DNA from 2 places in the Cupriavidus sp. 22TCCZM01-5 genome. Region 2 is predicted to be linked to the other one. Evidence: predicted binding sites of a transcription regulator. Region 2 holds the regulator's gene; the other holds the start of a gene.
The links. Region 2 encodes NrdR, which represses ribonucleotide reductase genes. Its sites were predicted from a motif close to CACNANATNTNGTG; they were not measured.
Positions count from the first base shown of each region.

Region 1: the regulator NrdR is predicted to act here: its motif matches at 3,781-3,794, upstream of AC3FNH_RS11575 (ribonucleoside-diphosphate reductase subunit alpha).

Region 1 covers NZ_JBYOJR010000009.1:128,938-143,585, forward strand. The annotation lists gene AC3FNH_RS11570 (ribonucleotide-diphosphate reductase subunit beta) at 1-455, opposite strand, end outside; gene AC3FNH_RS11575 (ribonucleoside-diphosphate reductase subunit alpha) at 616-3,555, opposite strand; gene ampD (1,6-anhydro-N-acetylmuramyl-L-alanine amidase AmpD) at 4,075-4,686, opposite strand; gene AC3FNH_RS11585 (sigma-54-dependent transcriptional regulator) at 4,683-6,284, opposite strand; gene AC3FNH_RS11590 (sensor histidine kinase) at 6,310-8,394, opposite strand; gene AC3FNH_RS11595 (PP0621 family protein) at 8,391-8,645, opposite strand; gene AC3FNH_RS11600 (cytochrome C assembly family protein) at 8,653-9,600, opposite strand; gene ffh (signal recognition particle protein) at 9,693-11,084, shown strand; gene AC3FNH_RS11610 (hypoxanthine-guanine phosphoribosyltransferase) at 11,137-11,679, shown strand; gene AC3FNH_RS11615 (LysE family translocator) at 11,686-12,312, opposite strand; gene AC3FNH_RS11620 (2OG-Fe(II) oxygenase) at 12,434-13,318, opposite strand; gene AC3FNH_RS11625 (lytic transglycosylase domain-containing protein) at 13,315-14,040, opposite strand; gene AC3FNH_RS11630 (proline--tRNA ligase) at 14,045-14,648, opposite strand, start outside.
Region 2 covers NZ_JBYOJR010000006.1:173,521-188,168, forward strand. The annotation lists gene ribBA (bifunctional 3,4-dihydroxy-2-butanone-4-phosphate synthase/GTP cyclohydrolase II) at 1-510, opposite strand, end outside; gene AC3FNH_RS08420 (methyl-accepting chemotaxis protein) at 744-1,805, opposite strand; gene AC3FNH_RS08425 (riboflavin synthase) at 2,135-2,761, opposite strand; gene ribD (bifunctional diaminohydroxyphosphoribosylaminopyrimidine deaminase/5-amino-6-(5-phosphoribosylamino)uracil reductase RibD) at 2,833-3,948, opposite strand; gene AC3FNH_RS08435 (GspH/FimT family pseudopilin) at 3,996-4,553, opposite strand; gene AC3FNH_RS08440 (prepilin-type N-terminal cleavage/methylation domain-containing protein) at 4,555-5,022, opposite strand; gene AC3FNH_RS08445 (pilus assembly protein) at 5,019-6,875, opposite strand; gene AC3FNH_RS08450 (pilus assembly PilX family protein) at 6,872-7,453, opposite strand; gene AC3FNH_RS08455 (PilW family protein) at 7,462-8,391, opposite strand; gene AC3FNH_RS08460 (hypothetical protein) at 8,388-8,762, opposite strand; gene nrdR (transcriptional regulator NrdR) at 8,982-9,446, opposite strand; gene glyA (serine hydroxymethyltransferase) at 9,589-10,836, opposite strand; ZMP/ZTP riboswitch at 10,963-11,064, opposite strand; gene ybgC (tol-pal system-associated acyl-CoA thioesterase) at 11,220-11,624, shown strand; gene tolQ (protein TolQ) at 11,621-12,304, shown strand; gene tolR (protein TolR) at 12,331-12,768, shown strand; gene tolA (cell envelope integrity protein TolA) at 12,812-13,924, shown strand; gene tolB (Tol-Pal system beta propeller repeat protein TolB) at 14,124-14,648, shown strand, end outside.

The DNA of each region.
Region 1 (14,648 bases), on a different contig from region 2:
GTGATCTGGCGGTAGGTGCCCAGCACGATGTTGTTGGCGGCCAGCGAGTCGGCCGTGACAAAGAAGCCCAGGTTGCGCTTGATGATGCGGCGCTCATCCTCGGTCAGGCCGTTGGGGTCCTTCCACGTGGCGATGTCGCGAGACATGTTGATTTCCTGCGGCATCCAGTGGTTGGCGCAGCCGGCCAGGTACTTTTCCCACGCCCACTTGTACTTGAACGGGACGAGCTGGTTGACGTCGGTCGAGCCGTTGATGACGCGCTTGTCGGCGGCGTTGACGCGGCGGTTGCTCTGCGCGGCGGCGGCGTTGGGGTTGTTGCCCAGGATGCCGGCTTGCGTGGCGCTCGGCGGCAGGACGCCTTGCTGGTCAGCGGTGGCAGCCGATGCAGCGGGTTGCAGGGCAGGCTGCGGCGCGGCCTGCGGGGTGGCTTGAACGTCGTCGTCCCAGCTCAGCATGATGTGGTTCTCCGTGATTCGATTGGGGGGCGCGGTGGTCAGAAATGACGGCTCACGTTGTGGTGGCGCCGGCCCTCTCCCCCGGCCCCTCTCCCGCTGGCGGGAGAGGGGTGCAAACCCCGGGGGTGGTTGGTTACTGCGTTAAGTCTCTACCGCCTGATTACTGGCAGGCCTCGCACTCTTCAAAGCCAGGATCACCCGGGCGCATCGTGCAGACCGCGCCTTCGGCTTCCGGCATGGCCGGGGCCGATGCGGCAGCCGCATCCAGGGCGGAGCCGCTGTCGCTGCCCGACGACACCGCGTTCAGCGAGCCGCGCGACACGGTGGACTTCTCCACGTGCGTGGCCGCCATGGTGCGCAGGTAGTACGTGGTCTTCAGGCCGCGCAGCCAGGCCAGCTTGTAGGTGTCGTCCAGCTTCTTGCCCGAGGCGCCGGCCATGTAGATGTTCAGGGACTGGGCCTGGTCGATCCACTTCTGGCGGCGGCTGGCGGCTTCCACCAGCCAGGTCGGCTCGACTTCGAACGCGGTGGCGTAGATGTCGCGCAGGTCTTGCGGAATGCGGTCGATGCGCGACAGCGAGCCGTCGAAGTACTTCAGGTCGGCAACCATCACTTCGTCCCACAGGCCGCGTTCCTTCAGGTCGCGCACCAGGTAGTCATTGACCACGGTGAACTCGCCCGACAGGTTCGACTTGACGTACAGGTTCTGGAACGTCGGCTCGATGCAGGCGGACACGCCGATGATGTTGGAGATCGTGGCGGTCGGCGCGATCGCGATGCAGTTCGAGTTGCGCATGCCGTGCTGCTTGATGCGGGCGCGCAGGCTGTCCCAGTCCATGGTGCTCGACAGATCCACGTCCAGGTAGCCGCCGCGCTCTTCGGCCAGCAGCTTGAGCGAGTCCTGCGGCAGGATGCCGCGGTCCCACAGCGAGCCGGCGTAGGTCTCGTAGCGGCCACGCTCTTCGGCCAGCTCGGTGGAGGCCTGGTAGGCGTAGTAGCACACGGCTTCCATCGAGGTGTCGGAGAACTTCACCGCGGCGTCGCTGGCGTACGGCGTGCGCAGCACGTGCAGGCAGTCCTGGAAGCCCATGATGCCCATGCCGACCGGACGGTGGCGCAGGTTGGAGTTGCGGGCCTTCTCGACAGCGTAGTAGTTGATGTCGATGACGTTATCCAGCATCCGCATGGCGGTGCGGATGGTCTTCTGCAGCTTGGCGTGGTCGAGCGCGTACGAACCGTCAGCCTGCTTGGCCAGGTGCGCCACCAGGTTCACCGAACCCAGGTTGCACACGGCGATTTCGCTGTCGTTGGTATTCAGCGTGATTTCCGTGCACAGGTTGGAGCTGTGGACGACGCCGACGTGCTGCTGCGGGCTGCGGATGTTGCAAGGATCCTTGAAGGTGATCCACGGGTGGCCGGTTTCGAACAGCATGCCCAGCATCTTGCGCCAGAGCTGCATGGCCGGGACCTTCTTGAACAGCTTCAGCTCGCCGTTGGCGGCCTTGGCTTCGTAGCCCAGGTAGGCCTTTTCGAATTCCTTGCCGACCTTGTCGTGCAGGTCCGGGCAGGTGGACGGCGAGAACAGCGTCCATTCGGCGTTTTCCATCACGCGCTTCATGAACAGGTCCGGAATCCAGTTGGCCGTGTTCATGTCGTGGGTGCGGCGGCGGTCGTCGCCGGTGTTCTTGCGCAGCTCCAGGAATTCTTCGATGTCCAGGTGCCACGTTTCCAGGTAGGCGCAGACGGCGCCCTTGCGCTTGCCGCCCTGGTTCACGGCCACGGCGGTGTCGTTCACCACCTTCAGGAACGGCACCACGCCCTGGCTCTTGCCGTTGGTGCCCTTGATGTGCGAGCCCAGTGCGCGCACGTTGGTCCAGTCATTGCCCAGGCCGCCGGCGAACTTGGACAGCAGCGCGTTTTCCTTGAGCGCTTCGTAGATGCCTTCCAGGTCGTCCGAGACGGTGGTCAGGTAGCACGACGACAGCTGCGAGCGCTGGGTGCCCGAGTTGAACAGGGTCGGCGTGGACGACATGAAGTCGAACGACGACAGCAGCTGGTAGAACTCGATGGCGCGCGCTTCGCGGTCGGTTTCGTTGAGGGCCAGGCCCATGGCGACGCGCATGAAGAATGCCTGCGGCATCTCGATGCGGGTCTCGTCGATATGCAGGAAGTAGCGGTCATACAGGGTCTGCAGGCCCAGGTAGTTGAACTGGAAGTCGCGGCCGGCGTCCAGCGCGGCGCCCAGGCGGGCCAGGTCGAAGGTGGCCAGCTTTTCATCCAGCAGCTCGGCGGCGATACCGCGGGCGATGAACTTGGGGAAGTACTCGGCGTAACGCGTGGTCATTTCGGCCTGCGTCACTTCGGCACCCAGGATTTCCTTGCGGATGGTGTGCAGCAGGATACGGGCGGTGACCTGGCTGTAGTCAGGGTCCTTTTCGATCAGGGTACGCGCGGCCAGGATGGCGGAGTCGTACACCTGCGTCATCGGCACGCCTTCGTACAGGTTCTTCAGCGTTTCCTTGAGGATCGGCTCGGCGCTGACGGCCTTGCCCAGGCCGGCGCAGGCGTTGTCGAGCAGCGCGTGCAGCGCGACGATGTCCAGCGGCTTGCTCACGCCACCGTCGGTCACGTTGAACTGGATGCCGGCTTCCTGCACGCGGGCCACGGCCTGCGCGCTGGCGCTGGCGCGCTCCTGGGCGCGCTTTTCGCGGTACAGCACGTAGGAACGTGCCACTTCGTGCTCGCCCGAGCGCATCAGGGCCAGTTCGACGTGGTCCTGCACGTCTTCGATATGGATGGCGCCACCGCTCGGGCGGCTGCGCACCAGCGCGCGCACCACGTTGCCGGTCAGTTGCTCGACGACCTCGCGCACGCGGGCCGAAGCGGCACCCTGGCCACCATTGACGGCCAGGAAGGCCTTGGTCATGGCGACGGTGATCTTGGACGGCTCGAACGCCACCACGGCGCCGTTGCGGCGGATGATCTTGTAATCCTGGTAGTTCGTCGTGCCGGCTTGGGTCGCGGGGGCCTGTTGCTCGGTACCTGCAATACCGGCGGCGCCCGCTGCGCCCGTGGTGATTTCGTTCTGGGCCGTCTGCATAAGAACTCCTGTCTTTTTAGCCTGTTTTAAGAGACAAAAGAGTCCCTGGCGAAATGCGGCTGCGAAAGCGTCCGGCCATGCGTTGGCGGCGGCTGGACTGACTGCCTTTTGCTAAACATTTCGCCAGGGACTCTTGTGATGCGCCGGCCCCACATCAGGGTTTCAACCACTATCGCTACGTCTGCGACAGCGCCCCTCGTTGCTAGGCCAGCTCCCCGGTTGAACTACTACATATAGTGGTCACTGCGGAAATCTGGCCCAAGTATAGTGAAAGAAATCCGAATGACCAGTCTTGACAAGCGTGGTTGCGACACCCGGATGACAAGTGCGGCGGCGCCACATTCCCGGGAACCGCGCTGCGACAAGGGATCGCGCCAAGTCGTGCGCAAACGCACATTTTTTGGAAATTTTTTTTATCCGAGCGACGCGTCCGATAGCCCCACACGGGCGTGGGGAATTGGCATGTGACATCGCGCCGACATGGTGCCGTGGCAGCCCCTTGGCGACGCCGCAAGCACCCTAACTGTGCGAGGGGCGGTAGGGTAACAGGTTTTGCGGAACGTCGGCGAGACGCGCGAAACGGTCCCAGTCGAAGTGCGGTCCGGGGTCGGTCTTGCGGCCCGGGGCGATGTCGCTGTGTCCGGCAATCGCCTGCACCGGCAAAGTGGCGCGCAGGGCCTTTACCAGCGTGGCGGTGGTGGCGTACTGGGCGGCGGTGAATGGCTGGTCATCGGCGCCCTCGATCTCGATGCCGACCGAGAAGTCATTGCAGCGGCCGCGGCCGAAGAAGTCAGACAGGCCTGCATGCCATGCGCGCTTGCCGCACGGCACGAACTGTACGAGTTCGCCATCGCGCCGGACCAGGAAGTGGGCGGAGACCTGTACCTGGTGGATCGTGGCGAAGAACGGGTGACGGTCCGGGTCGAGCCGGTTCTGGAAGAAGGCCTCAATATCGCCGCTGCCGAACTGGCCCGGCGGCAGGCTGATGTTGTGCAGTACCACCAGGTCGACCGGCATGCCCGCGGGCCGGTCATCGAAATTGGGCGATGGCACGCGGCGCGCGGCCGGCACCCAGCCTTCGGCGTCCGGCAGGAAGCTGGCGGGGACAGAGGCGGAAGCCGGAGCCTTCATGCCGTGCCCTCCCCTTCCTCGCGCTCGTCGCGCCCTTCGCGGATATCGAGCTGCTGGATGCGGTAGCGCAGCTGGCGCAGGTTCAGGCCCAGCAGCGGCGCCGCGGCGGTACGGTTGAAGCCGGTCTGCGACAGCGCCTGCAGGATGATCTCGCGCTCCACGTTTTCGAGCCTGGCCTGCAGGTCGATCGGAAACTCCACGCCACGGCAGGCGCGCTCGGCGGCATCGGGCAGGTCTGCTGCCACGGCAACGGCGTCCGGCTCCGGCTCGGTTGCGGCCTGCGCGGGCATGGGGACCGGCGCGGGCTCGGCGGGCATGATCCCCATCGGCGCCCAGCCGCCGGCCCATGGCGTGTACGGGGTCAGCGGCGACGGCGCCGCACGCAGCGCCGCGCGTTCCAGATTGGCGTCGAGCGGGCCCAGGTCGGCCAGCTGGATGTCCTCGGACTCGGCAAACGCATAGGCGCGTTCGAGCAGGTTCTCCAGCTCGCGCACATTGCCCGGGAACGGATAGGCCACCAGCCGCTCCAGCGCGGCCTGCGACAGGCGGCGCGGACGCGGGTCGCCGTAGCGCACGGCCAGGTGTTCGAGGATGGCGCGCGCGAGCACGGGGATATCCTCGGCACGCTCGCGCAGCGTCGGCATGCGCAGTTCCAGCACATTGAGCCGGTAGTACAAGTCCTGGCGGAACAGGCCGGCCGAGACCATGGCGGCAAGGTCCTTGTGGCTCGCGCACATCACGCGTACATCAACGGCGTCTTCGCGGCTGGCGCCGATCTTGCGCACGCGGCGCTCCTGCAGCGCGCGCAGCAGCTTGACCTGCATGGCCAGCGGCAGGTCGGCCACCTCGTCGAGCAGCAGCGTGCCGCCGTTGGCGGACTGGAAGAAGCCGCCGCGCTCGGCGTCGGCACCGGTGAACGCGCCTTTGACGTAGCCGAAGAACTCGGACTCCATCAGATTTTCGGGGATGGCGCCGCAGTTCACCGCCACGAACGGATGCGCGGCGCGCGCGCTGGTGGCGTGGATGGCTTGTGCGGCGCGCTCCTTGCCGCTGCCCGATTCGCCGCTGATCACCACCGGCGCCATGCTGCGCGCCAGGCGCGAGAGCGAGCGCCGCACCTCCTGCATGGCCGGCGAGTGGCCGGGCAGCAGCGCGGCGGCGCGGTCGGCCGCCAGGCTTGCGTCGGCGGCGGCCTGATCCTGGTCTTCGCGCTGCTGGTGCCGGCCCAGCGCGTTCATCACCAGGCTGCGCAACTGGTCCAGCGACACCGGCTTGGCGATGTAGTCGAACGCGCCGGCCTTGAGGGCTTCGACAGCGTTGTCGGCACTGCCGTAGGCGGTGATGACGGCCACGGGCACGCGTTCCGGCGCGGCCGAAAGCTGCCGCACGATCTCGATGCCCAGGCCGTCGCCGAGGCGCATGTCGGTCAGCACCAGGCTGTAGCGGCGCTGCGCGAGCTTCTCGCGCGCTTCGGCCAGCGAGCCGGCCAGCACCACGTCATGCCCCATGCGGCGGATGGAAATATCGAGCAGCTCGCGCAGGTCTGCCTCGTCATCGATCACGAGGATGGGATCTAGGCCGGGCGTTCTGGGTGGCATGGAGCGGCGTGTCGGGTGCGGAAGTTCAGTGGATCTTCGTGTCTGCCGGCGCCGCATCGCCGGTGTCGATGCGCAGCGTCAGTACGAAGGCCTTGGCGGGCAGTGTATCGCGCGGCGCGGCCAGCAGGCCGGTACGCGCGAGCAGGTCGTCGAGCGCGATGGTGCCGTAGCGGACCTGCGCATCGTTGGCGCCGCACAGCTCGCGCGCCATGAACAGGCCCAGCCCGGTGCCCTGCGCATTGCTGGTGAAGAACGGTTCGAACAGGCTGCGCTGGTGTTCGCGCGGAATCTCGGTGCCGTCGTTCCAGACGATCAGCTCGGCATGGTGCTGGTCGAGCGCGTGGGCGAGCAGGCGGATGGCGCCCGGCAGGCGGCTGCAATAGCGCCATGCGTTGTCGAGCAGGTTGCCGAGCACCTGCTGGAGCTGCGAAGTGTCGAAGACCACCGGCTGCGCCACGTCGACGGTGACGCGGACGGCATTCGGGTTGATCTCGCCGCGGCCCGGCTGGCGCGTGTCGCCGGCGCGCGGCAGGCGCGAGCGCATTTCCAGGCGCCAGCGGTCGACGATCTCGGGCAGCGCCTGCGCAAGCTGCGCGGTGCTGCGGCCCGTGCGCGGGCGGCGCGAGAGCTGCAGCACGTCGGAGACAACCTGGTCCAGGCGCCGCACGTTGTCATGGATGATGCGCAGCAGCCGCGCATCGACGTCCGATTCGACGCCGTCGCCCACGCGCGCGCCGTCGCCAAGCAGCTCGCTGGCCTGGCTGATGGCGGCCAGCGGGTTGCGGATCTGGTGGGCGACGCTGGCCACCAGCCGGCCCATGGCGGCGAGCTTTTCCTGCTGGACCTGCTCGGCAATGCGCTCCCAGCTTTCGATATGGACCAGCACGGTGTCGCGCATTTCGCTGCGCAGCAGGGCCTCGTCGTCGGGGGACCAGGCCATGGCTTCCTGCTGGGCGATAGCCAGGCGCAGGCGCGTCGCGACCTCTGGCGTCAGCTCGTTCCACACGGCGGTGTCGAGGCTGGACGGCAAGGTCGAGGTGCTACTGATGGAATTGCGCAGTCCGGCAAGGCCCGGCAGTACGAAGCGCAGCCGCAGCCGCGTGTGCAGCGTACCCCCGCCCGGCGGCGCGGAGCGCGAGACGATCGGCAGCAGCTGCAGGATGCGCGGCACGTCGTCCTTGCGGCGCAGCCAGTCACGCAGCATTTCCATGAGCGGCTGCAGGCGCGGGATGCGGCGCAGGTCGAAGATCGCGACCTGGCCGCCCTCCCCGTCGCCCTCGCCTTCCCGCGCGCGGCGCGAGTAGGCGCGTTCGTGCGGCTGCACGCCCAGCAGCACCACGGCGGCCGGGTTGGCCGCCACCACCATGCCGTTGGCGCGCACCAGCATCACGCCGTCCTGCATGTCGTTGACCATCAGCCGGTTGACGAGCTGCTGCAGCCGCAGTTCCTGTTCGCGCGCGAGCGCCAGCGTTTCCTGCGACACCTGGCGGTACGCCAGCATGTACATCAGCAGCGCCGCGATCATGAACACCAGCCCGTACAGGCCCGAGCCGAGCAGGCCGGCATCGGCCTGACGCAGCAGGATGGTCTGCATGAACGGGTGTGCCATGACCACCAGCGCCGAGACCGAGGCGGCAAACAGCGCGAACAGCAGGCTGGTGAGCGCGCCTGCTTCCAGCGCTGGCAGCAGGAAGATCATGGCCAGCCCGTCGGCATGGCCATTCTGGCCCAGGGTCTCGTAGATCAGGCCGAGCATGGCCAGGTCGGCCAGCACCTGCAGCCGCACGCGCAGGTGGAAGCGCCGCCGCCATAGCGTGCCCGCCAGCATGGCCAGCGCAATGCCCAGGTAGGGCACGGCCAGGCGCATGCCCGCCGATTGATGGACGAGCCAGGCAAGCTGGAACGGCAGCGTCAGCGGAGCACCGTGCGTCGCGGCGCCGCGCTGCATCATGGCAAAGGCCAGCAGCAGCAGGCCGACGGCCACGCGGGTCCAGCAGAAGTAGCGCAGCAGGCGCCAGTGGAAGTCAGTCGGCTCGGGCTGGCGCCACAGTTGCGCAAAGCCTTGCCACGTGGCGTGCCGGGCGATGTTCGTCGGCCGCGCCGTGATCATGCGCGGTCGCCGCTGTCGTCAGGCAGGTGGCTGCGCCGGCAGTAATGCAGGCCGTGCCAGGCAATGGCCTCGCTGCGCGGCAGGTGCACGCCGCAGTGGGCACACTGGACCATGGCCTCGGCGCTGCCGTCGCGGGAGGCCTTGGCCGGGCGCGATGTGCGGGCAGTTTCCTCCCGGCGGGCTTCGGCGCGGGACCGCAGCCACCAGATGACCCCCAGCACCACGGCCAGCAGGATAAGGATTCTTGCCATGGCGGTCTCAGAGCCGGTGCAGGATCACTTCGATCACGAAGCGGCTGCCGACGTAGGCCAGCAGCAGGATGCCGAACGACGCAATCACCCAGCGCAGCGCCACGCGGCCGCGCCAGCCGCGGAAAAGCCGCCCGGCCAGGATGCCGCCGAACATCGCCCAGGAGATCAGCGCGAACACGGTCTTGTGGTCGAGCCGGAAGGCCCGGCCGAACAGCTCTTCGGAGAACAGCAGGCCCGAGGCGATGGTCAGCGTCAGCAGCACGAAGCCCGCGCCGATCAGGCGGAACAGCAGCTTTTCCAGCGTCAGCAGCGGCGGCAGCAGGTCCAGCCAGCGGCCCAGCCACTGCTCGGCCGGCGCCTTGGGCTTGCCGTTGCCGGGGCGCGCCGGCGCATGCTTGAAGCCATGCAGGCGGCGCTCGGCCAGCAGCATCAGGAAGGCGTGGAACGCGGCCAGCGTGAACAGGCCATAGGCCACGTTGGCGATGATGAAGTGCAGCTTGAACAGCGGCTGCGCGGCATAGCCCAGGATCAGCGCCCCCGGGAAGGCCAGCGGCATCAGGCTGGCGACCAGTGCCACCGGGATCACGATCAGCCCCAGCCCGGCCAGCGAGAAGAAGAAGCTCTCGATCCAGTAGATGCCCACGCCCAGCCACAGCATGGCCGACAGCGCAAAGGCGAAGCCGAACACCATGCGGTCGGCCGGGAAGATGGTCTCGTGCAGCAGCATGCCGTGGCTGGCCAGCACGCCCGCCATCAGCAGGTGCCACCACGCCGGCTGCGCATCGACGCGCCCCGATGCGTGGCCCGCCGGGCCGCCATTGGCCGTCAGCACGGCCGACGCCGCGCCATTGGCGTGGCCACCGGCGGCGGCGAGCCGCGGATTGCGGGTTGCCCAGCCGTGCAAGGCCAGGCCGCAATAGAGAAGTGCCGTCAGGGCATACAGTACAATGGCCATTTGCGCAGTTTACCTTAGTGCCTCCTGCCAGTGGCGGGCGGCTAACGCGGTAACAGAGGCCGCAACACAGCCCTTTCTTCCCCATTCCTGCCATGCTGGACAATCTCACTCAACGCCTGGCGCGGGTCGTCAAGACCATGCGCGGCGAGGCCCGCCTGACCGAGGCCAATACCGCCGAAATGCTGCGCGAAGTGCGCCTGGCCATGCTGGAGGCCGACGTGGCCCTGCCGGTCGTGCGCGAATTCATCGCCCGCGTCAAGGAAAAGGCAATGGGCGAGGATGTGGTCGCCAGCCTGACCCCGGGCCAGGCGCTGGTCGGCGTGGTGCAGCGCGAGCTGACCGCGGTGATCGGCGGCGAGGAAGCGGTCAACGGCGCCAAGAGCGCCGAGCTGAACCTGGCCGTGCAGCCGCCCGCGATCATCCTGATGGCCGGCCTGCAGGGCGCCGGCAAGACCACCACCGTCGGCAAGCTGGCGAAGTGGCTCAAAGAGAACAAAAAGAAGAAGGTGCTGACGGTCTCGTGCGACGTGTACCGTCCGGCCGCTATCGCCCAGCTGAAGACCGTGTCCGAACAGGTGGGGGCCGAGTTCTTCCCGTCCCAGCCTGAACAGAAGCCGGTGGACATCGCCCGCGCGGCGGTGGACTGGGCGCGCAAGCATTACCACGATGTGCTGATCGTCGATACCGCGGGCCGCCTGGGTATCGACGAGGCGATGATGCAGGAAATCGCCGCGCTGCACACTGAACTGAAGCCCGCGGAAACGCTGTTCGTGGTCGATGCCATGCTCGGCCAGGACGCGGTCAACACCGCCAAGGCCTTCAATGACACGCTGCCGCTGACCGGCGTGGTGCTGACCAAGCTGGACGGCGATGCGCGCGGCGGTGCCGCGCTGTCGGTGCGCCATATCACCGGCCGGCCGATCAAGTTCGTCGGCGTGGGCGAAAAGCTCGACGGCCTGGAGCCGTTCTACCCGGACCGCATGGCCCAGCGTATCCTGGGCATGGGCGACATCCTCGCGCTGGTCGAGGAAGCCCAGCGCGGCGTGGACATGGACGCCGCCGAGAAGCTGGCCAAGAAGATCAAGAAGACCGGTGGCTTCGACCTGGAAGATTTCAAGGCCCAGATCGGCCAGATGAAGAAGATGGGCGGCCTGGGCAGCCTGGTCGACAAGCTGCCGGCGCAGTTCGCGCAGCAGGCGCAGGGCGCCAATATGGATCAGGCGGAAAAACAGGTGCGCCGCATGGAAGGCATCATCAACAGCATGACGGCCGCCGAGCGCGCCAAGCCCGAGCTGATCAAGGCCAGCCGCAAGCGCCGCATTGCCGCGGGCGCGGGCGTGCCGGTGCAGGAAGTGAACCGCCTGCTGAACCAGTTCGACCAGATGCAAGGCATGATGAAGAAGCTCAAGGGCGGCGGCATGATGAAAATGATGCGCCAGATGGGCGCGATGAAGGGCGGCATGAAGGGCCTGTTCAACCGCTGATCCGGCCCCGCCCCCTTTTCCCCCGCAAAGAGACAAAGACAGGAAAGACACCATGATGACCGTCGAACAGGCCCGCGAACTGTGGGCCAACTCCGAGGAAATCGTCAGCGCAGAAGAAGTCCAGGCTTCGCTGGACCGCATGGCGAAGGACATCACTGACAAGATGGGCGATGCCTTCCCGCTGGTGCTGTCCGTGATGGGCGGCGCGGTGGTGTTCACCGGCATGCTGCTGCCCAAGCTGCAGTTCCCGCTGGAGTTCGACTACATCCACCTGTCCCGCTACAACAACAAGACCGTGGGCGGCGAGATGCAATGGCGCGTGGCGCCGCGTGAATCGGTCAAGGACCGCGTGGTGCTGGTGCTCGACGACATCCTGGATGAAGGCGAAACCATGGCCGCCATCCGCGAGCGCATCCTGGACATGGGCGCCAAGGAATTCCACGCCGCCGTGCTGTGCGAAAAGACGCTGACCAAGCTCAAGCCGATGCACCCGGACTTCTGCGGGTTCCAGGTGCCGGATCGCTATGTGTTTGGCTGCGGGATGGATGCCAAGGGGTATTGGCGGAACCTGGGGGCGATCCGCGCGCTGATGTAAGCGCCGTCAGCCGGCGTGGTGCGCCCCAAGGATGGGCCACAACGACGCCAGCAGCAGCAGCGCCATCCCCACGTTGAACACGCGCAGCACCCGCGGCTGCGCCAGCCAGCGGCGCAGGGCCGAGCCGAACACGGCCCACATCGCCACGCTGGGCAGGTTGATCACGGCGAAGATGCCGGCCAGCATCAGCACGTTCAGCCACACATTGCCGTGCAGCACATAAGTGCTGCACGCGCCGACCGCCATCACCCACGCCTTGGGGTTGACCCACTGGAACGCCGCCGCCTTCAGGAAACCCATCGGGCGCGCGACCTGGCGGTCCTGCACGCCGCCTGAGGTCGCGAGCTTCCACGCCAGCCAGACCAGGTAGACGCCCGCCACCACGCGCAGCACCTGCCAGGTCCACGGCCAGTGCGAGAACATCGAACCGAGCCCCAGCCCGACCAGGGCCACCATCAGCGCAAACCCGCCGCTGATGCCAAGCAGGTGCGGAATGGTCCGCGCAAAACCGAAGTTCACGCCCGAGGCCAGCACCATGGTGTTGTTGGGGCCGGGCGTGATGGATGACACCAGCGCGAACGCCGAAAAGGCAAGGAAGACGCCGGAACCGGCAGCAAGGTCGGGAAAGGCCATGGCAGGCAACCACAAGAAACAAGGGATTGCTGCCAGTCTAGTCACAGCAAACGGTACAGTACCGGTACAGTTTGCCTAAATTCTGCCATGACGGCATGACGCGGGCTGGCGGGCCAGTCAGCTATACCGCGGCCCGATACGGGTGCTCGCGCAGCCACTTGGTGGCGATCCATTTCTCGCCGGACTGCACCGGCAGGCCTGCGTGGAGCGTGCGCTCGTCCAGCGTGCCGTCGGGCAGCCGGTAGCTGAAGTACACCGCGTTGCCCTTGACCGGCTCCACTTCCAGGCCGATGCGCGGGAATGCCGTTGCGCCGCCTGCGGGTGGTGTGTTCAGGTAGATGACCAGCGTGGCGATGCGCTGGCCGCCTACGCGGAGCTGGCGCGCCTCGCCGGGGCGCTTCGGGTTGAAGAAATCGAAATGCGGCTGGTATTCGCCGCCGGGCTTGTAGTTGAGTATCTGCAAACCCTCGCCATGATCGGCCGGCACGCCGGTCACCGCGGCGATGCGTGCCTCGATGCGCTGGAGCAGCGCGTGTTCGCCGACCTGGAACATCGCGCCCATGCTGGTGCGTGCATCGATCAGGTTCTCGTCGCCGGTATCGGGATTGACCACCGGCGAACGCGCGAGCCGGCCGCGCGCGAGGTCGATCAGCGCATCGCACTCGGCATCGCTGAGCAACTGGTGGTACAGGCGGATCGCGGGTGCCTGCAGCGAGAACAGCACCTGCACCTCAGGTGCACTTGGGCGCTTCGCGGGGCTGGCTACCGTGGCCCGGGTAACGGCTGGCGTGGCTGGCGTGGCAGACGCTGCGGCCGGCCGATGTCCCATGGCCGTGGCCACCGCGGTGCGGGCGAAGACAGCGTCGTAGCCCGAGCGCAGCATGGACAGCACCAGCGATTCGGCGCCGAAGCCTTCGGCGATATGCCGCGCCAGCCAGCGTTCGAGCTCCGGTGACGAAGTGGCGTAGCCCGGCGAGCCCACGGCCGGGCGCGTGTCGGTGGTCATGACGGATTGGCCAGGCGCTGCGGCGAGAACGGGTTGCGGTCCGGCGCCTCGGGCTGCAGCTTGCGCGGACGGGCCGGAGCGATTTCCGGATCGCCCGCGACGGTCACGGTGGCTTCCGAATACTGCCAGCGCTTCCACGCCGCCAGCACGGCGTTCGGGTATTCCGCGCGGCCGCGGCTGCCGTTGTAGCGCCCCAGCGCCAGGAACAGGTCGCCCTGCTCGCGGTCCAGGTAGTGGCGCAGGATGGTGCAGCCGTAGCGCAGGTTGCTCTGCAGGTGGAACAGCTTGCGCGGGTCGTTGTCGCCGATGGTGCGGGTCCAGAATGGCATCACCTGCATCAGCCCGCGCGCGCCGACCGAGCTCATGGCGTACTTGCGGAAATTGCTCTCGACCTGCACCAGCCCCAGCACCAGCGCGGGCTCCAGCCCGGCACGCTTGGCTTCGTAGTAGGCGGTTTCAATCAGCTCGACGCGCATCTGCGGCTCGGGGATGCGGCCCTCGAGCCGCTGCGACATCTCGCCAAGCCACTTCAGGTAGGCCAGGCGCTCGCCGCCCGAGGCGAAGGCGGGGCGCACCGGGCGCGAGTCGGCAATGGCTGCCGCCAGCGCGCCGCGTACCGAGTCGGCCAGGTCTTCTTCCTTCTGCGCGCCGGCCTGCGCAGCGGCCGCGGCAAGGGCCAGCAGCAGGCTGCCGGCCGTGCGAACCAGACGGGCCGCGCGCATGGGCTTACTTGCCGACCTGGCTGCGTACGTGGCCGACCACGTCGGCCACGGCCACCTGGGTCGCCTGGGCGTCGCGGCGACCCTGGTATTCGACCTTGCCTTCCTTCAGGCCACGGTCGCCGACCACCACGCGGTGCGGCACGCCGATCAGCTCCCAGTCGGCGAACATCACGCCCGGGCGCTCGCCGCGGTCGTCGAGGATGACGTCGACACCGGCGGCCAGCAGCTCGGCGTGGATGCGGTCGGCCTCGGCCTTGACGGCCTCGGAGCGGTCATAGCCGACCGGGCACACCACCACCTCGAACGGGGCGATGGCGGCGGGCCAGATGATGCCGCGCTCGTCGAAGTTCTGCTCGATCGCCGCGCCCAGGATACGGGTGACGCCGATGCCGTAGCAGCCCATCTGCATCGGCTGGGTCTTGCCATTCTCATCCAGGAAGGTCGCGTTCATCGACTCGGAATAGCGCGTGCCGAGCATGAACACATGGCCCACCTCGATGCCGCGGCAGATTTCCAGCGTGCCCTTGCCGTCCGGCGAGGCATCGCCGGCGACCACGTTGCGCAGGTCGGCGACAACGGGCTCGGGCAGGTCGCGGCCCCAGTTGACG
Region 2 (14,648 bases):
GCCGTCGTCCTTCATGATCTCGCAGATCACGGCAGCCGGCGTCAGGCCGGCCAGGGCGCCGAGGTCGCAACCGGCTTCGGTGTGGCCGGCGCGGATCAGCACGCCGCCGGGCTGGGCGGTCAGCGGGAAGATGTGCCCCGGCTGCACCAGGTCGGACGGCTTGGCGTCGCGTGCGACGGCGGCTTCCACCGTGCGGGCGCGGTCTGCCGCGGAAATGCCGGTGGTCACGCCCTCGGCGGCTTCGATCGATACCGTGAAGTTGGTGCCGTGCTGGGTGCCGTTGCGGCTGACCATCGGCTGCAGGTTCAACTGGCGGCAGCGTTCGGCCGTCAATGTCAGGCAGATCAGGCCGCGGCCATACTTGGCCATGAAATTGATCGCTTCGGGTGTGACGAAATCGGCAGCCAGGACCAGGTCGCCTTCATTCTCGCGGTCTTCTTCATCCACGAGGATGACCATGCGGCCGGCACGGATGTCGGCAATGATGTCTTCGGTACGGGCGATTGTCATGGCTTGCTGGGCGGCAATAAGGGGCGGATAAGCGGCCAGCCGGCGGGCGGCGGCTCAAACATGCGGGGACTGCTGCGGGTGTGCGCCAGGCCGGCCATCGGGCGGCAGCCAGGGGCTCGCATCGTCAAACCGGATATTGTACGCCAAGGCAGGCAAGGCGGGAGTGTCCCCGCGCCAGCACACGCGCTGGCCGGGATTCTGCGCGGCGTCTGAAGCACCGCGCGGGAAAGCTGCTACTGCGCGTATTGGCGGGCGGTTTGCCGGGGGTCGTGAACGATCACGCCATACCATCCCATGCCGGGGTAGGTTTCGTAGCCCGGCGTGCGGGCGAAGGCAACCAGCCGGCCGGCATTGTCCGTGTAGAAGCCTGAGGGGGCGTTGCCGTCCTGCAGCGGGAATACTTCGTCCAGCACGCCGGAGCCGTCGGACGCCGCAATCACGCGCCGTCCGGAATCGAGCAGCAGGCAACGCGTGCCCCGCCATTCTTCCTCGGACAGCCGCACATTCCTGACCACCGCGGCGGCTTGCGGCGCCCAGTCGAAGAAGATGGCCAGCACCCCGATCGGCTCGCCATCGGCCTTGCCGCCGGCGCGGATCGCGGTGGCGTAGGTTGCCACTTCTGCCTGGTTCAGGAAGCGCGACACGGCAATGTCGTGGGCGATATAGTCCTGGCCCGACGCGGTACCCATGGCGCGGCGGAACCAGTCCACGCCCGACACCATGCGCCCGGCCACGCTGCCGTAGGTGCCAGGGCGGCCATTCGCGATCACGCGGCCGTGCGCATCGATGACCCACAGGTCGAGGTAGACCGTATAGCTGTCCAGGATGATGCCGAGCCGCTTGCTGGCCCAGGCGCAGGCAGATGCCTCGGCCTGCGCCGCGGCGGCGACGATGGCCGCGTCGGTGGCCCACCAGCGCACGTCGCACGAACGCTCATACAGGTTGCGGTCGATCAGTTCGATCATGTTCAGCGCCATGTCGGCGAAGCGCTGGCCCTGGTGGTCGCGCATCTGCCCGATCATCGCGTCGCCGAGCTGTGTGAGTTCGGAGATGGACCCGGCAAGTTCGCTGGTGAGTTCCCCGGTGATGGCCGAAATGCGCTCGGATACCTGCTTTACCTGGCTTGCCACCACGCTGAAGCCGCGTCCGGCATCGCCCGCGCGAGCGGCTTCGATCAGCGCATTCAGCGCGAGAAACTTTGTCTCGCGGTTGATTTCCGCAATGCCCGAGATTTTCCGGTCCGCGACGCGGCCCACATGGTGGGACAGTTCAACGATGCGATCTGCGCTTGCCAATTCTCTTCCCCCTGTTCATTGTTTTCGCAGGCGCCCTGGTAGCGGTCGTGCGCCCTGACTGGTTGCGGCAAGAGCAATATTTGTGCCAATAATCGTGCACTTTTTGGTGCGAAAGCGGCGATTCCGACACTTTCGGACTGGATTCTGGCGCGGAAGGTGCGGGAGACGGTTGGCGCGGACAACAGCGAAGACTAGAGGGGGCGCGCGGAAAGACGATTGCCGTCCATGACCACACGAAGCAAAACCGCCCGCGCAGGCGCGGGCGGTTTATGGCATGGCAAGTTGTCGCGTACGGCTGAATGCCCTGATGCGCCAATGCGCTGCCTGAATCAGGCGGAGAGGTTTTCCTTTGGCGCCGACAGCATTCTTTCCACGTACCTGGCAATCAAGTCGATCTCCAGGTTCACGCGGCTGCCCGGCTTGAGTTCCTGCAAGGTGGTGACTGCCACCGTGTGCGGAATCAGGTTGATCGAGAACTCGCAGCCGTCGGCCTCGTCGCTGACACGGTTGACGGTCAGCGACACGCCGTTGACGACAACCGAGCCCTTGTACGCCAGGTAGCGGCCCAGTTCGCGCGGGGCGCGCACACGCAGTTCGTGCGATTCGCCGACCGGGGCAAAGTGCACGACCTCGCCGAGACCGTCGACGTGGCCAGAGACCAGATGCCCGCCGAGCCGGTCGGCCAGCCGCAGGGCCTTTTCCAGGTTGACGCGGCCGGCGCGTTCCAGCCCGACGGTCTTGTCCAGCGATTCACGGGAGACTTCCACGTCGAAGCTGTCGGCGGTCATGGCGATCACCGTCATGCACGCGCCCTGGATGGCGATGCTGTCGCCGATGACCACGTCGGTAAGGTCCAGCCCGCCGGCGGCCACGTGCAGGCGCACGCCGGCGTCGCCTGCGCCGAGCGCGGTGACGGTCTCGATGCGGCCCACGGCCGCCACAATGCCAGTAAACATGATGCGTTCTCGAAAGTCGGGGTTCGGTAACCGGCGTGGCATCCACGCCGTCGGTAAATATCAGGCCGAGGTCAGGCGTCGTTGCGGCGCGCGATCAGGCGCAGGTCCTCGCCGATCTGGCGCACATCATGCCAGCGGAACGTTGCCGCATCCTGCAGCCGGGGCAGCGGCGGCAGGTTGAACATGCCCTGCGCGTCGCCGAGCAGCTTGGGGGCCAGGTAGATCAGCAGTTCGTCGGCGCACCGCTCGCGGATCAGCGAACCATTGAGCTTGAAGCCGGCCTCGACATGCAGTTCGTTGATGTTGCGCCGGCCCAGTTCCTCGATCATCTGGCGCAATTCGACCTTGCCGTGCGGGTTCGGCAATACGACCACCTCGGCACCGCGGGCCTCCAGCGCGTGGCGTCGTTCGCGGTTGTCCACCGCACAGAACACCAGCACTGGCTTGGCAAAGTCGCCGCTGTCAGGCGTCAGAATGCGTGCGTCAAGCGGCACTTCCAGGCGCGAGTCCACCAGCACGCGCTGCGGCTGGCGCGGCGTCGGGATGGCGCGCACGGTCATTTGCGGATTGTCGTCGCGCACCGTGCCGATGCCGGTCAGGATGGCGCACGCGCGCGCGCGCCAGGCATGGCCGTCGTCCCGTGCGGCCTGCCCGGTGATCCACTGGCTGGTGCCGTCGTGCAGGGCCGTGCCGCCGTCCATCGATGCCGCAACCTTGATCCGCACCCACGGCAAGCCGCGCGTCATGCGCGATACGAAGCCGATATTCAGGTCGCGCGCTTCCTTTTCCAGCAGCCCGCAGCGCACGTCGATGCCGACGTCGCGCAGCCGCTGCAGACCGCGGCCCGAAACCGACGGATTGGGGTCTTCCATGGCCGCGACCACGCGGGCGATGCCAGCGCGCACTAGCGCGTCCGCGCAAGGGGGCGTGCGGCCGAAATGGCTGCACGGCTCCAGCGTCACGTAAGCGGTCGCGCCGGCCGGGTCGATGCCGCGTGCCTGCGCGTCCTTCAGCGCCTGGATCTCGGCATGGTCCTGCCCGGCCGGCTGGGTGAAGCCTTGTCCGATGATCTGGCCGTTCTTGCTCAGCACGCAGCCGACGCGTGGATTGGGAGTGGTGGTGAACATGCCGCGCGCGGCAAGCGCGAGCGCTTGCTGCATGGCGGCGTGGTCGGAATCGGAAAACATTTGGCCGGTGACTCTTGCCCGCTGGGCGTTTGGTGTGCGTACGGCTGTCAGGGCGGGGCGGGTTCGCCCGATGCCTCGCAGTCCTTGTCATGCCCGGGCGTGCAAAGGCGGATCCGTCCTTGCGCTCCCAAGCGAACCTGGCGCTGCTCGCCGCGGCAGCTGAGCGTGAAAGTGGCGGCCTGAAATCCGCCTTGCTCAGACCGAGAGTATCCCACAGCTGCGAATCGCAGGACGTTGCTGGCGCGCGCGGTCTGTCGCAGGACGACTGACAGGCACGGCGCGTCGAGCTGGACGACCGACAGGACGGTGGCGTCCTGTTCCAGGCGCCGGCGTCCGTTTGTGGCCACCAGTTGCCAGCCATGATCCAGCACAAGGCGGCCGTCGAGCGGCTGTAAGGCGACTTCGACGCGCCGGGCCAGGGCCGTGCCGCGCGCCAGCGCTAGCGATGCGGCGAGCCGGTCGGCGGCGATCGTTACCTGCTGGCGGGCCATCAGGACGCCGGCGAGGTGATAGGCCACCGCTCCCAGTACCGCGAGGACTGCCAGGCAAACCAGCAGTTCTGCCAGAGTGAAGCCGTCTGGATGATGCTGTGCTGATTTGCGCATATCAACAGTCCGATTCCGACTGAGCGGCGTGCGCGGTGCCTCCCGGCAGGTTCAGTCGCTGGCCCGTGCTGCGCAGGATGAGCACGCCACAGCGATGGTCCGGCGCCACCGGTGTCGCCCGGATCTCGACGCAGGCATCCAGGCCGGCGTGCGGGCACGCGGCAGCCGTAAGAACGTGGCGGGGATTTGGCCCGGGCGGAACTGGCCGGGGCCAGTTCCCGGCGGCGATGTCACTGCCCGGCTGCAGGGCAAACGTGGCGGCCGCCAGCGCGTGCTGCTCAAGCTCCAGCATCGCCGCGACCAGCTCCGCGCGCGCCTGCGTCCGCCAGCCGCGCTCAAGATACTGGCTCCATGCCGGCACGGCGACTGCGGCGAGGATCGCCAAGATGGCGAGCGCGATCAACAGCTCGATGAGGCTGAACGCCTGTTGCGCCGAGGCTTTGCGATCGGGGGGAGGTGCGGGCCTCATGGGGCGTCCCGCTGCATGGGAGCCACGACTTCGCGCCAGCTGATGCGGCCAGTGCGGCGCGTTGCGATGGTCGTCGACAGCGGCCGGGCGGACGCCTGGTCCACGGCCCACAGCGTGATCGTGTGAGCGTGCGTGCTGCTGGCACCTGCTTGCTGACGCGGGGCAGATCCTGGGGTACTCGTCAGGACGAAGCCGCCTTCGGCCGCGACCGCCTGTCCGGTCACGAACGCCTGCAGCGGTGCGCCTTCCTGGGTACGGCCCGCGGATTCGCCGGTAGCCGCCAGCACAAGATAGGCCCGCTGAAGCCCGTCGGCGGCACGGGTCGTGAAATGGAGGTAGCCGGGAAACGCATCGCTCAGCGCGTCGAGCTGTTCCCCGGGATTCGGCAGAGTCAGGTGCCAGCCGGCTTCGGCGGCCGTGCCGTGCTGGCCGGGCGGGGCGCGCAGCAGGAATCCTCCGTCGGCGGGCTGGGCCGTGATGCGGGTTGGGGGCCCGCCCGAGCGGGAGGGAATGGCAGCGATTTCGCGGCCTTGGCCATATATGACGAGCGGCGAAGCAGAAGAGCCCGTCAGCAATGGAGGCTCCGCATGCTCCGTCCCGGCGACTACCGGCAGCCGGTGCCGGCAACTCGGGGTGCCCGGGGCAGGGCGTCGCGTAGCGTCGGCTAAGGGGAAGTGCCAGAGCTGGCCACTATCGTCGGTGGCATAGATGGCCAGCGTCGCCCCGGTCATGTCACTCAGGACACTGACGCCGGCAATTGCCGATGTCACCGGTGCGCCGGTGCAGTCGCGCTCGGGCAGCGGCCAGGTCTGTGCGGATTCTCCTGCGGCTTGATCCAGCGGTATCAGGGCCAGGCCCGGACGGGATGCCGGGCTGTCGGGGCGCGCGTCGACAGTGGTGACAGCGAACGACCGGAGACCGTCGTTGCCGGCAAAGGCCGCGGCGCGAACCGGGCCACGGGCAGATAGCGGCAGCGAGGCCGTTGCTGTCATTTCCCACAAGAGGCGGAGCGGCGCGAGCTCCGTTGGATCAGTGATATCCAGCGTGAACACTCCAGGCGGACTGTCACCCTTGGCAGCAGCCGGCATGCCGCACAGCAGCACGGTACGCCACTCACGGTGGATCACGACGTCCGCCGCCTCCGGTCGTGGACAGGGTGCGGGTGCTAGCGCGCCTTTCGGGTCGGCCATGGCGATTGCCTGCGGCAGCAAAGTCCGCGGCAGGTAGGCGACAAGCTCCTCGCCGTTGACGGCATCGAATCCATGCAGCAACGCGTCCGTGGTGCCCAGCCAGACCATGTGCGGCCGCGTGCGATGCCGCTCCCGGAAGGCAGCATGGCCGGCTTTGCCGGGTTGCCATTGCGGCGGGCGAACGACCAGCACGCGCGCTACGCGGGCATTGGCCATGCGCGTCTCGCGCGGACGCAACGCGGTGTTGTTGCGCTCGCCGCGCAGCCACGCGAGCTTGTCTCCCTCGGATACGCCGTTGCCTGCACCGGGCGCCTTGAGCGGACCTGCCGCATCGAGTGCGGGCCACTGCAGAGGTACCAGGCGTTCCGAGTCCGGGCCTATGGGGGCGACCGAAGTGTAAAGACGCCGTGCGGCCACCGGCTTGGCATCGAGCGCTGCGCCGGCTTCCCAGAGCCTCTCGTGAGGGACGGTCTCCGGAGCTTGATGCTGCAGACTCCACCCAAGTGCGTACAGGCGGCCGGTCCAGGGATAAGCGCCGTTGCGGGACTGGTATGAGAGGGGGAGATTGCCGGCGGGCATGTCCGCAACCGTGCTGGCCCATGCAGCCGACGACAGCGACAAGAGCCAGGCCAGGACAATGACGATCATGGTCAGCGGGCTCATGGCTGGATCACGCTCTGGACCACGACTGTAGTATCCCGGGTCCGGCCAAAGCCGATTGCAGTGACGCGAAAGCGCGGGACGGCCGGCTGCGGCCCGTATCCGCTGGAGCCAGCGACGTCGCCAGTCGGCTCGGCAACATAGCGCGGCGGGATGACCGCACCGGCCATGCCTTGCGGCAACGTTGGCATCGCATTGCCGGTAAACGTACCAAACGGCACGCCGATTTCGTCGGCGAGCCCCGTGCCCGACAGCCACGCTTGCCACACGGGCACGCTGTCGGGAGCCGGCATGCAGACTCCGGCCTGCATGCCCTTGCCGCAAGTCCCGCTTGCCGGAAGCGGATCGAGACGCTCAGGCCGACCGCGGCCTGCTGCCGCACCGAGCAGGTCCGCCTCTCCATCCAGCAGCGCCACTTCGGCAGCCCGGAAGGCGATTTCCCTGTCGAGCTGCAACGTGGCGAGCTGGCGGGTGGAGAGCAGGAACTGCAGCGTGGCGGCGGCAGTGAATTCCGCGAGCAACAGGAGCGTTGCGGCGAACAGCAGTGTCGCGCCGCCGTGCATCGGGCGGATGTGGGGCATGGGTGGGGCTAGCACAATGTCTCCAGACATTGCGGCATGTTTCGCACGCGGATAGTTGTGGCGAAGACCCGCCATGTGTTCCGGCTATATCCGGGGAGCGTGTCGAGGGCGTCGGCCATGGCATTGTCGATGTGAGCATGGGTGGCCGTTGCCTGCATGCCCGGTGGCGTGGCGCTGCGTCCTTCCAGCCGGAAGGCCAGTGCTATCTGCACCGCTGTCACGCGGTGCCATGCGTCTTCGCCCAGGGCGCTGACCTCGTCCGCACGAAGGAAGATGCCGGGTTTCTGGTCGTGTTCGCGCAGGCCGTAACGAATCTGCATCGACTCCACGCCCCGCACGATCGCGCCCGATGTCCAGCCGCTGCCGTCGATGCGCCCGTTTCGGCGCGCCGGGTAGCGGCAAAGCAATTGGGGCTCGCCATCGCTGGCGATGGCCACGTAGACGAGATTTGCCGCGACATAGTTCGCGCCGGCGGAGGTGTCCGGTCCCTGCGCGGCAACGGCGTAGCCACTGCAGTCGATCATGGTCTGGTCGGGCATGGCGGCATCGCGCGCCTGGCCGCTGCCGCTGAAGCGGATCAGCAGCGCGTCGCTACCCGCCACACCGGGTTTGCCGCAGCCCGGAATGGCTGCCATGGATGGCTGGCCGCAATTGTCCGCGCCGCTGATCGCGGGCTGCGCCGGCGCGCTGGCGGCCGGATCGGGACGCCAGCCGCCCTGCCGGATCAGGAGCGAGAGGACACTCAACGCGCGCTGTCCGCGTTCCTCGAGCAGGGCCCGCTCCGCCGTAACGAGATAGGCTGCGCGGCAAAGCAGGAACGCGGTGCCGGCGACCGCCGTGACCACCAGTCCCAGCGCCAGGCCGACCATCATCTCCGTCAGTGTGAAGCCACTCGCCGCCAGATTGCGAAGATGGTGATGTGCAAGGCGTGACCTCATGGCTGCATCCACAGTGCGATGCCCCGCAGCGCGGCCGCTGAACCCGGTTCTCCGGCTGCCAGTCTGGCAATGGCCAGCTTGCCACCACCCGGGCAAGCGGCTTGCACCGTGTCTGGTAGCCGCGGACAGCTTTCGGTCGGGAGCGGATCGAACCGGTGCATCGGTGTTACGTCCAGCTCCGCGGTCTCGACGATTTCTCCGGCGGCTCGCATAGCCTGGGCGAGTTGCTCGTGGCCGCGTAGCCGCGTCAGCGCCGTGGTCCCCACGCTGGCCAGCGGGATCAGGCCGGCGCTGACGAGCAGCAGCGCGCAGAGCGACTCGGCCAGGGCGTGGCCGCGACGGTAACGGAGTGAGCGGAAACAAGGCGGCATGGCACTCGGCGACGGTAGAGATGAGGTCGTCAAAGTACCGCCCCGCGGGTCGCCGATCCGTAGACGAACGTAGCGAAACTGGCAAATTTGGTTGCGTCGATGCCGTGGCGCTGGACCAGATTGGCACGCGGCTCAATACCGTCGGCGCGAACCCGGCGGCGTACCTGCAGAATTGCTGGGAACGCTGAACGCTGAACGCTGAACGCTGAACGCGTGGCGCTAGCGCTTGTGGTTGCCTGAGGTCACCTCGGCCAGCACATCGGAAAACTCGGCAACGTCCTCGAAACTCCGGTACACCGAAGCAAAGCGGATATAGGCGATCTTGTCGAGCTTGCGCAGCTCTCGCATGACGAGTTCACCGACCTGGCTGCTCGGAATTTCCTTCTGGCCGAGCGCCAGCAGCTTTTCTTCGATGCGGGTGATGGCTTCGTCGATGGCTTCGGCGGAAACAGGGCGCTTGCGCAGCGCGAGCCGCATCGAGTCCTTCAGCTTGGCGCGGCTGTAGTCCACGCGCGAGCCGTTCTTCTTGACGATGGCCGGGAAGAACAGTTCGATCCGTTCGTAGGTGGTGAAGCGGCGGTCGCAGGCTTCGCAGCGCCGGCGCCGGCGCACGGCATCGCCGTCTTCAGACATGCGCGTGTCGAGCACCTGGGTATTGGAATGTCCGCAAAAGGGGCATTTCATGCCTGACCACCTTCAGATTAGAGCCCCGTCGCCTTGGTATCTTGTCCTTCTGCGGCAACAGGGCGGGTTGGCGAGGCCCGCAAGCGGCGCGACGGCGCGCCCGCGGGGCTGCCGGCCGCCTCGCGGGCGGCCTTGCGCGGCATCAGCCGTAGACCGGGAAACGCTTGGTCAGTGCGGACACCTGCTCGCGCACGCTGGCGATGTTGCCGGCGTCGTGCGGGTTGTCCAGCACGTCGGCGATCAGGTTGGCGACGATGCGCGCTTCTTCTTCCTTGAAGCCGCGCGTGGTCATGGCCGGCGAGCCGACGCGGATGCCCGAGGTCACGAACGGCTTTTCCGGATCGTTCGGGATGGCGTTCTTGTTCACCGTCAGGTGCGCTTCGCCCAGGATGCGCTCGGCTTCCTTGCCGGTGATGTTCTTGGCGCGCAGGTCGACCAGCATCACGTGGCTTTCGGTGCGGCCCGAGACGATACGCAGGCCGCGTGCGATCAGCGTTTCGGCCAGCACGGCGGCGTTCTTGACCACCTGTTCCTGGTAAGCCTTGAATTCCGGCGTCAGTGCTTCCTTGAACGCCACGGCCTTGCCGGCGATCACGTGCATCAGCGGACCGCCCTGGATGCCCGGGAAGATCGACGAGTTGATGGCCTTCTCATGCTCGGCCTTCATCAGGATCACGCCGCCACGCGGGCCGCGCAGGCTCTTGTGCGTGGTGGTGGTGACGAAGTCGGCGTGCGGCACCGGGTTCGGGTAGACGCCCGCGGCGATCAGGCCGGCGTAGTGGGCCATGTCGACCATGAAGTAGGCACCGATCGCCTTGGCAACCTTGCTGATGCGCTCGAAGTCGATGCGCAGCGCGAAGGCCGAGGCGCCGGCGATGATCAGCTTCGGCTTCTTTTCGTGGGCCAGCTTTTCCAGCGCGTCGTAGTCGATGTCTTCCTGCGCGTTCAGGCCGTAGCTGACCACGTTGAACCACTTGCCCGACATGTTCAGGGCCATGCCGTGAGTCAGGTGGCCGCCTTCGGCCAGGCTCATGCCCATGATGGTGTCGCCCGGCTTCAGCACGGCGAAGTACACGCCCTGGTTGGCCTGCGAGCCCGAGTTCGGCTGCACGTTGGCGGCTTCGGCGCCGAACAGCTGCTTGACGCGGTCGATGGCGAGTTGCTCGACCATGTCGACATACTCGCAGCCACCGTAGTAGCGCTTGCCAGGATAGCCCTCGGCGTACTTGTTGGTCAGCTGCGAGCCCTGCGCGGCCATCACGGCCGGCGAGGTGTAGTTCTCGGAGGCGATCAGTTCGATGTGATCTTCCTGGCGCTGGTTTTCCTTCTGGATGGCGGCAAAGACCTCGGGGTCGATCTGGTCGATCGTATAGCGGCTGCGTTCGAACATGGCGAAACTCGTCTGAAAAAAGGGAATCCGATTACTGCTTCGGGGTAGGGCGCGCGGGGAAAGCGATTGGCGGCCGGCACCGGCGGAACTGCGTGAACCGTCGGCGCAGGGCGCACCCTGCTTCCCATTCGCTGCCCAGGCGAGCGGCAGGCGCTTGAAACTTCACGCCAGAGAACTTGCGCTTCCTCGTGGTAGTACCCACTGACATCGCCAGTCGCGCAAGATGGAATGGTTGGGCGCAGTGTAGCGTGAGGCGGGGATTTGCCGCAAGCCGCGTCCTATGGCCCGCAACGCCAGGCGCGGCGCGGCCCGCAACTTGCTGTTGCAAACTCGTCCTGCGGGTTAACACCGAAGCCGTCTCGCTCTCCGTTACAATCCCGGCCATGACAAACTTTGTCTGGACCCTGCGGGTGTACTGGGAAGACACCGACGCGGGCGGCGTAGTGTTCTACGCCAACTATCTCAAATTCTTCGAGCGCGCCCGAACCGAGTGGCTGCGCTCGCTTGGCGTCGAGCAGCAGGCGCTGGCTGATAAGGCCGGCGTGGTGTTCATCGTCCGCAGCACAGCGCTCGACTACAATGCGCCTGCCCGACTCGACGACCAGCTTGAGATCCGCACGCGCATTGAACGCGTAGGACCCGCATCGGTGCAGTTCGCGCAAGAGGCGTGGCGCGGCGAGACCTTGCTCGCCAGCGGCCAGATCCGCGTTGGCTGTGTCGATCGAAGCACTTTCCGTCCATCTCCCATTCCCGCCCCTGTCCTGGCTACCATCAAGACCGCCCGATGAATCCCGTGACCGTCACGCAAGACCTGTCGATCATTTCGCTGGTGATGCACGCCAGCCTGCTCGCACAGGCCGTCATGGCGCTGCTGCTCGTCATGTCGCTGTTCTCCTGGACCTATATCTTCCGCAAGCATCTGGCGCTGCGCTCGGCGCGCACGCAGACGGAAGGGTTCGAGCGCGACTTCTGGGCCGGCGGCGACCTGCAGGCGCTATATAACAGTGCGGTGAACAACCGGCACAACACCGGCGCGCTGGAGCGGATTTTCGAATCCGGCATGGGCGAATTCCTGAAGGCGCGCGAGCGTGGCAACGAAGCGAGCGCACTGCTCGACGCCGCCCGCCGCGCCATGCGCGCTGCCTACCAGCGCGAAATGGACGTGCTCGAATCGCACCTGCCGTTCCTGGCCTCGGTCGGCTCGGTGAGCCCGTATATCGGCCTGTTCGGCACCGTGTGGGGGATCATGAACGCCTTCCGCGGCCTGTCGAACGTGCAGCAGGCGACGCTGGCATCGGTGGCTCCCGGCATCGCCGAAGCGCTGGTGGCAACCGCAATCGGCCTGTTTGCGGCAATCCCGGCCGTGATCGCCTATAACCGCTACGCCACGGAAATCGATCGCCTGGCGATCCGGTTCGAGAGCTTCATGGAAGAATTCCTGAACATCCTGCAGCGGCAGACCCGCTGACCGACTGAACGCCCGGGAGCACAGCAATGGCAGCTATTCAGCGCCGCGGCGGATCGCGCCGCCGGGCCAGTGCCGAGATCAACGTCGTGCCTTATATTGACGTGATGCTCGTGCTGCTGGTCATCTTCATGGTGGCGGCACCGATCGTCAGCCCCGCCGTCGTCGACCTGCCGACCGTGGCCAACGCCACGCCGCAGCAGAAGGCGCCGCCGATCGTTGTGACGGTGCACGAGGACGGTGCGCTGACCGCGCGCGGCAAGGACAACGCCGGCAATTCCTTCGAGCGCCAGCTCGACAAGAACGGCCTGCTCGAATTCGTGCACCAGCGCCAGAACGAGAACCCGGACCAGCCGGTGGTGATTGCCGCCGACCGGTCGGTCAAATACGAGTCCGTGCTCGACGTCATGTCGGTGCTCAAGGCCGACGGCATCAAGCGCGTCGGCCTGATGGTGAAGTCCAAGTAGAACGCGCTTGCTGCGTGAGATGCCTGTCCGAATGCCGCGCCCGATGACGACCGCTGCCGCCTTTCCTTACCAGCCGGTGAAGGAGCGGGGAACCCTGCGTTCCTTCCTGCTCGCGCTCTTCATGCACCTGCTGCTTGGCATCGTGCTGTACTACGGCGTGCATTGGCAGAGCAGCACGCCGGTCGGTTCCGAAGCGGAGCTGTGGGATGAGATTCCCGCCACCACCGCACCGCCTCCCGCACCGCCGGCGCCACCCGAGCCGGTGGTGCAGCCGCGTCCCGCGCCGCCGGCGCCCGAGGTGAAAAGCAAGGTCGAGGAAGAGGCCGATATCGCGCTGGAGCGCCAGAAGCGCCGCGCCGCCGAGCAGGCCGCGCGCGAAGAGGCTGCGCATAAGGAAGCCGCTCGGAAGGAAGCGGAACGCAAAGAGGCGGAGCGCAAGGAAGCCGAGCGCAAGGAAGCCGAGCGCCAGGAGGCGCAACGCAAGGAAGACGCAAGGAAGAAGGCCGCCCAGCAGGAGCAGCAGCACCGCGAGCAAGCCGAGCGGGAGCGCGAGCGCAAGGAAGCCGATGCCAAGGCCAGGGTGAAAGCGGAAGCCGAGGCGAAGGCCAAGGCCGACGCGCAGGCGAAAGCTAAGGCTGAGGCTGATGCCAGGGCCAAGGCCGAAGCGAAAGCCAAGGCGGATGCCGACGCCAAGGCCAAGGCGGACGCGCAAGCCAAGGCCAAGGCGGATGCCGACGCCAAGGCCAAGCGCGAAGCTGCGGCCAATGCCCAGCGCAAGGGCGAGCTGGCGCGACTGCAGGCTCTGGCCGGCGGTGCCGGCGCGGGTGGCCAGGGCGGTGGCGGTGTGGGCAGTACGGCCGGTGCGGGTGCTGGCGGTGGTGGCAAGGCTTCGCCAGGGTATGCCGATCGCGTGCGTCGCAAGGTCAAGCCCAACATCGTCTTCACCGAGGATGTGCCGGGCAACCCGACTGCCGTGGTGTCCGTGCAGCTTGCGCCGGACGGCTCGCTGATGTCGGCGCGGCTGAGCAAGTCCAGTGGCAATTCGGCTTGGGATAACGCCGTGCTGCGCGCCGTCGAGCGCTCGGACCCGCTGCCGCGCGACGAGAATGGCAAGGCGCCTGCCGGCTTCACCATCACTTTCCGTCCCAAGGACTAAGTGACCCGGGCGCCATGAATTGCAACATAATGCAACCTTCATTAACCGGTGCCAGTCCCACCGCTACCATGACAGGTTGCCTGACGCGGCCGGCAGCGTGCGATACGTACGTGGAACGGACATGCGCCGTGCGCATCCACGCCTGTTCTGCTGTCTGCCCGCCATGCCCGATGAATCCTGAAATCGACTGAGGAGCAGCATGCGAAAGCTTTGGGCCCCCAACTGGATGTCCGCGAAGCGGCACCAAGCAAACCAGGCCGCAACCCGAGCCGCAACCCGGCTCGTCGGCCGCCACGCGCTGATGGTCTGGCTGGCCACCGCGATGGCCTTGTCCGCCGGCGCCGCACAGGCGCAACTGAACGTTGAGATTTCGGGGGTTGGCTCGAGCCAGTTCCCGGTCGCCACGGCGAATTTCCAGGGCGAGGCCCAGGCCCCGCAGAACCTGACCGCCATCATCCGCAGCGACCTCGCGCGCAGTGGCCGTTTCCGCAACGTTGATCCGGGCGGCGCCACGGTGGCCGAGTCGGCCAATGTCGATCTCGGCAGCTGGAAGGGACGCGGTGCCGATGCGTTCGTCGCCGGCAGCGTGACCCCTTCGGGCAACGGCCAGTACGAAGTGCGCTTCCGCCTGTATGACACCGTCAAGGGCCAGAGCCTGGGCGGCCTGGCGTACAACGTCAACCAGGGTCAGCTGCGCGTGACGGCCCACAAGATCGCCGACTAC